2 regions of the Ruminococcus sp. RTP21358st1_G6_RTP21358_211008 genome follow, and region 1 is predicted to be linked to the other one. Evidence: riboswitches for the same ligand, from Rfam matches in the RefSeq annotation. Region 1 holds a riboswitch; the other holds the start of a gene.
The links. A riboswitch is a leader RNA that binds a small molecule or an ion and turns the genes downstream of it on or off. The one in region 1 is predicted to bind FMN.

Region 1 (3,415 bases):
TATCCGTTCCCTCCACAAAAAAACTTATAAAAGCAGATAAATAAGTTACTGTTTTTTTCCTATATAATATAACATAAACTGACTATTTTATCCAGACTTTGTAACTATTCTTAACCATACTGTTTTTATTTTTTACAAAATCATTCCTGGATGTGTTATAATTGGGATATCTGTTGAATAACCGTTAATAAAGATACTTATGAGGTGTAATATTTATGAGATACAAAGATGAATTCCATATCGCATCCACAGCGGTTCTGCTTAGTATGGCTATGTTTGGAATTTCCGTAGTGGTTCCCAAGGAGAGCCGTGTTCCCACAGCCAAGACCACTTTGACAGAAGCACCGGAAACTGCAGCTGAACAGGCTGAACAGGCTGAATTTCCGATTTACAGCCAGGACAGCAACTATGACAGTTCTTACGATAGCAGCCAGAACGATACTTCTTATGACAGCAGCCAGGTAGACGGCAGCTATGATAATTCAGATACGGATTCCTCTGACAGTGGTCAGATTACTTATCCTACAGAAGATTCCGAAGACAGTTCAGGAAGCGACACTACCGATAATACCGATATTCCTGATTATACAGAGGATCCTTCAGAGGACTACGGAACAGAAGACAGCGGAGACCTTGATTATACAGAGGATGGCTCTGGTACCGGTTCCGATAATAGAGACAGCTCATCCGATACTTCCGGTCAGGATATTGAATACTATGAATAACAAAATCCCCGAAAATTTCGGGGATTTTGTTTTACCTGATCTTATTCAAAAATCCAAATGGTTCCTTATCTTCCAGAAAATGCATCAGCATATATGCCGTCATGATTGCTACATTCTCTTCCTTCAGAATCCGCTTCACTTCCTCGCGGTCCGCCAGAATCACTTCAATTTCTTCCGTATCTTCCTGTGCCTTGGAACTGATTTCGCCGCTGGCATATCCATATACAGTCGCACAAGACTCGTCTGTCATTCCTACAGTAGTGAAATAGGGCTTCTGGTAAGCTTCTGCTACCGGAATGGGATCAAGCTTCAGTCCGGTTTCCTCGTACATTTCACGAATTGCGCCTTCATGGTAATTCTCATCTGGCTCTACCAGACCAGCTGGAAATTCATAAATATAATCGCCTAATGTATAACGATACTGGCGAATCAACACCACTTTGTCATGTTTTTCGCCATAAATGCTATAAATGATCACACCGTCCGGATTGTTCTTATGTGTCACCATTTTCAGGCTGTCTACATCTTTTGCACGGGAAGACACAAAATAGTTTACCGGGGTATTGTGCACACTGGTGGCTTTTACATTATAAAGGTTTACATAACGATTATCTGTCTGTTTGGTAATGCTGTTGATTTTTCCCATAGGAACCTCTTTTCGTCAGTTCTTGCTGTTCTGGTCAGAGGTCTCGCTACAGCGTGTTTGAAAAAAGCTTTCTGCAAGATGTGCGTCACAATTTGTGGGAGATTTTGTCCGGATAAGGGCGCCGTAGCGGGCTACGGCAACCGAATTCGGGCAAAATATACCGCAAAGTGGGGCGTGCAGATTGCGGGAATGATTTTTCAAACAGGCTCTAGATCTCATCAAGGAACAGAGAATCAGTCACCGCGAAGAATCACACGGATTCTTTTATAAATAAAGAACACGATCACTGAGGTTAATGTGTATTTGAATAAATTGAATGGTACAAGGATCATAATTGCAAAAGTAAGAAGGTTGGTTACACCGCTGTGTACTGCTGCACCCATTTCAATAAATGCCTGTACCGGCATTCCAAATGCTTTTCCGTATGCCGGAAGAAGTACAAATGCGTTTACAAAGCATGCAAGCACTGTGGTAAGAATTACACCTGCTGCCATACCTGCCACTGCGTGTGTTCTTGTCTTCTTATGCTGATAACGATAAATCAGTCCGGCTGGAACTACATAAGAACAGCCAAAGAGGAAGTTTGCCACATCACCAACGCCTGCTGTCATAGTTCCCTTGGTTACCAGATGTACCAGAATTTTCACCAGTTCAATCAGTATACCTGCTACAGGTCCCATTGCAAAAGAACCGATCAGTGCTGGAATCTCAGAGAAATCCAACTGATAAAAGGACGGTGCCAGAAATGGCAGCGGTACCTCAAAATTCATCAACACACCTGCCACAGCACCTAACATCGCTACCTGGGCAATGGTTCTGGTACGGCTTCGTTCCATTACGTTTCCATTTTTGATTACTTGTTCGCTCATACTCATTGCTCCTTAAATTATAATATTTAAAGAAAATTTCTGCAAGTATGGGATTAAAATGTTACCAGTAACCAGTAACATTAAAATCACCACATAAAAAGCCCCGGAATCTCTTCCGGGGCAATGAGCACGTACAAAAAAATATCAACCGATCTAAATATTCTGCGCGTTCTTCTCTCATCCAGACTTTACTGTCGGTTTTGGAATTTCACCAAATCAGCCGCCAAAGCGGGTCGCGGACTATACCGCCGGTAGGGAATTTCGATTTCCAAGGATTTCGATCACCCTGCCCCGAAGAAATTTTCTTTTCATGGTGGATTATACAATAGAAATAAGATAATTTCAATAGGAAATCTATTTGTACATCTATTTCATATTTTCTATTATATATCTATTATCATTTGTCTTTATTTGTCTCCACCACATGTACATCCATCTGCGGATACGGAATGGAAATTCCGTTGGCATCAAAAGATTCTTTGATTTTCTCATTGAGGCGCCATTTGATCTTCCAGTATTTATCGGTAGGCACCCAGACGCGAAGACCCATGACTACGGCACTGTCAGCAAGTTCGTCTACAAAGACCAGCATGTCTTTGTCCGATTTGGTTCCGGGATCTTCCTGTAAAATGTGCTGCAAAAGCTTTTTTGCTTTCTTAATATCGGAATCATAGGAAATTCCCACTTTGATTTCCAGGTTACGCAAATTCTGCGCAGTTACATTGATAATGGTGCTGTTGGATAATTTTCCATTTGGAATGATTACGTGCTTATTGTCAATGGTGATCAGGGTCGTATAGAACATCTCAACCTTATATACGGTTCCCTCCGTTCCACCAGCCTGATCCTGTATAATATAATCTCCTACCTGAAAGGGCTTAAACAAAAGCAGCATAACACCGCCAGACAGATTCTCCAGACCGCCCTGCAAAGCAAGACCAATGGTAACGCCGGCAGTTCCCAGAAGAGCTGCTACGGAAGATTCCTTCACACCGAAATTAGTAGCTATATTAAAAATCAGAATCAGATACAGCAAAAATTTTCCAAAAGAACAGATGAACTGGGCAACCCCCATGTCTATGCCGGCCTTTTCCATGGAACGCTTCGCAACCTTCAGCAGCCACTTGATCAGCTTTGTTCCCACATAAAACGCTACAATAGAAAGAACCACTTTC
Region 2 (3,415 bases), on a different contig from region 1:
GCTGCCGTTAGACTTGATTGAACAGAATATGCAGAACCAGTATACGCTTTTGGCCTCTGCTTCCCGGTCTGCTAATATGGATCGGATTATTCGGTCTTTTCTGGAACGCAGACCGGACGGTGTGATTGTCCAACTGGGCTGTGGTCTGGAGACAACCTATCACCGATGTGATAACGGGAAGACACACTGGTATGCCGTGGATCTGCCTCATGTAATCGAATACCGGCGGGGACTTCTTCCCGAACCAGAGAGGGAATTATATATTTCCGGGGATGCCTTTGCAAAGGATTGGATCAAAAAAGTTCGCAATGATGTACTTGATGCTCCTATTCTCGTTACTGCAGGCGGGTTATTTCATTATTTTGAGGAACATAAGGTCATTGCCCTTCTGCGTATGATTGGGCAATTTGGAAATATGGAAGTTGTTTTTGATACGGTGAACAAAAGAGGAATGACCATGATGAAGAAAAAATATATGAAACAGGTCGGCCATGCCGATGCACAAATGTTCTTTTATGTGGATTCAGCGGAAGAACTGGCAGCAAAGATCGGGGGTAATGTGAAGGTGATTGCGGAGGAACCATACTATCGTTACATCCCTAAAAATGGCTTAAAGCTATCCACAAAGGTCAGTATGACAGTTTCTGATCAATTCAAGATGGTAAAGATGATACATCTAAAACTATAGTGGATATACAATATCAGAGAGAGAGAACTTTATCATTTTTTCGGACGCACTGATGAAACACCATCAAAAGCCGCTTTCTATCACCAGCGTGCAAAATTAAAAGATAATGCACTATGGGAACTTTTGCAAATCTTTAACCAGAAGCTTCAACCAACTCTATACAGAAACCGTTATCGTTTGGTTGCTTGTGACGGTTCTGTTGCTGATGAAGTCGATCCGGAACTTCTGGCAAAAGTATTGGCTAATCCAGAGATGTGGGCATTGCTCAATTCACTGGCGAAAACGATGAAGTAATGAAAAATAGTGAAAAAATAGTGTAATTTTAATAAAAAAACAATTCATAAAACGATATAATATATGGATAAAATGAGGATATTTATTGTGTATATGGATATTCTATCTCCATCAGTAAACTAAGTAAAATAAAAATTCTGCTTTACAAACAACAGATAAAGTATTAAAATAAACAAAAAGATATCTTCAGGGCAGGGTGAGATTCCCTACCGGCGGTAAAGCCCGCGAGCCGAGAGGCATGATCCGGTGAGATTCCGGGGCCGACAGTACAGTCTGGATGGAAGAAGATGATAGTACAGTTGATTTTTTGTATGAATGAATGTAGTATCAGAGCTCTGAGATGGTGATCCATTTCAGAGCTTTTTATATAGGAAAATCAGACATTCATTTATCAATCATATGTAACAGATCAATTCCACCCTGCAGATATTTCTGCAGGCTTTTTTGTATCTGGTACATCGTTTTCGAAATAACTATACCATTCACTTGTCTGTGAATCCGATTGCACATGTTTAAAAGCCTCGGCGTAGCCCAGGCAAAGAACAGGAATAAGAAAGAAGGAATAGAAATGACGGATCAGGAATATATGCTTCGGGCTATTCAACTGGCCAAAAAAGGAGAAGGCTGGACGAATCCCAATCCTATGGTAGGGGCAGTGATCGTAAAAGACGGAAAGATCATCGGGGAAGGCTATCATAAAAAGTATGGAGAACTTCACGCGGAACGTAATGCAATTGCTTCTCTTACAGAATCAGCAGAAGGTGCGGTGATTTATGTCACGTTGGAGCCTTGCTGTCATCATGGTAAAACACCTCCATGTACGGAAGCGATCATTGAACAGAAGATCAGAAAAGTGGTGATCGGTTCCAGAGATCCGAATCCGAAAGTGGCAGGAAAAGGTGTACAGATGTTAAGGGAAGCCGGTGTAACAGTAGTTGAAGATTTTATGAGAGAAGAATGTGATCAGCTGAACCCGGTGTTTTTCCATTATATTACTACGAAGACCCCTTATGTGGTAATGAAGTATGCCATGACACTGGATGGGAAGATCGCAACGAAAACAGGAGCATCAAAATGGATCACCGGAGAATCTGCACGAAAAGAAGTACAGCATATGCGGCATCAGTACATGGGAATCATGGCTGGTATTGGAACTGTGCTTGCAGATGATCCGATGTTAAACGTCCGGGTAGAAGGCTGGAAAAGTCCTGTTAGGATTGTGTGTGACAGTAAGCTCAGGATCCCGCCGGGCAGTCAGATTGTAAAAAGTGCGGAAAAGTACCGGACGATCGTGGCTTATGCAGAACAGAAAAATGCAAAAGAGAAAATAAAAATATTACATACCATGGGAGTTGAAACCATTTACTGTCCCGACGAAAAGAATCAGATAGACCTTAAGAAGCTGATGGCAGATCTTGGAAACAGAGGCATTGACAGCATCCTCCTGGAGGGAGGAGGTACGTTAAATGACAGTGCACTGCGAGCTGGAATTGTAAAGGAAGTACAGGCTTTTGTGGCACCAAAGCTGTTTGGCGGTGTGGCTGGGAAGACACCGGTAGAGGGTATTGGAGTTGAACTGCCGTCTGAAGCAGTGGAACTGAAATATACAGATATCTGTCAGATCGGTAAGGATATCCGGATAAAATGTCAGGTGTGTGATAAAAAACAGGAGGAATCATGTTTACAGGAATCGTAGAAGAGAAAGGAAAAGTCCGTTATATACAGCTGACAGGGGAATCAGGGATCCTGGCAGTGAAAGCCCGGAAAGTCCTGGAAGGGACAAGGATCGGTGACAGTATCGCTGTGAATGGTGTGTGTCTGACAGTTACGTCGATTCAGCCGGACGGATTTACTGCCGATGTGATGGCAGAGACGATCAGAAGAAGCAGTCTTGGCAGCTGCAAGGCCGGAAGCCAGGTAAACCTGGAACGTGCAATGGCTGCAGACGGCAGGTTCGGGGGACACATAGTAAGCGGCCATATTGATGGGACTGGCGTGATACGTTCCATGCTCCGGGAAGAAAATGCCATCTGGGTATCAATTGAGACATCGCCACAGATTTTGCATCTGATCGTGGAAAAAGGATCCGTCTGTATTGATGGGATCAGCCTGACAGTTGCAAGGGTTGATGAAGCTGGTTTTCAGGTGTCGGTCATTCCACATACAGGAGAAGAAACCACTCTTTTGGAAAAGGTGCCGGGGGATCTGGTTAATCTGGAAAATGATGTGATCGGAAAATACGTAGAAAAACTGCTTGGCATCAGAAAAAACGAAGAAGAGAAAAAAGAATCCGGAATTACGATGGAGTTTCTTGAAGAATTCGGGTTTTAGAACAGGAGGATATACACTATGTCACAAAATTATCAGTACAACACAATTGAAGAAGCACTTAGGGATCTTAAGGAAGGAAAAATAGTTCTGGTCACAGATGAT

Region 2: it holds a riboswitch for FMN, as region 1 does, so the genes downstream of both, ribD (bifunctional diaminohydroxyphosphoribosylaminopyrimidine deaminase/5-amino-6-(5-phosphoribosylamino)uracil reductase RibD) here and AB5Z12_RS02770 (ECF transporter S component) in region 1, are expected to answer to the same signal.

What each region holds. Positions count from the first base shown of each region.
Region 1 is NZ_JBDGDM010000004.1:95,350-98,764, forward strand. Features, by position in the region: gene AB5Z12_RS02750 (hypothetical protein) at 216-725, shown strand; gene AB5Z12_RS02755 (NUDIX hydrolase) at 757-1,371, opposite strand; gene AB5Z12_RS02760 (DUF6783 domain-containing protein) at 1,387-1,530, opposite strand; gene AB5Z12_RS02765 (DUF6783 domain-containing protein) at 1,462-1,641, shown strand; gene AB5Z12_RS02770 (ECF transporter S component) at 1,605-2,240, opposite strand; FMN riboswitch at 2,406-2,543, opposite strand; gene AB5Z12_RS02775 (mechanosensitive ion channel family protein) at 2,638-3,415, opposite strand, start outside.
Region 2 is NZ_JBDGDM010000018.1:10,873-14,287, reverse strand. Features, by position in the region: gene AB5Z12_RS08930 (class I SAM-dependent methyltransferase) at 1-688, shown strand, start outside; FMN riboswitch at 1,161-1,275, shown strand; gene ribD (bifunctional diaminohydroxyphosphoribosylaminopyrimidine deaminase/5-amino-6-(5-phosphoribosylamino)uracil reductase RibD) at 1,551-2,678, shown strand; gene ribE (riboflavin synthase) at 2,660-3,313, shown strand; gene AB5Z12_RS08915 (bifunctional 3,4-dihydroxy-2-butanone-4-phosphate synthase/GTP cyclohydrolase II) at 3,332-3,415, shown strand, end outside.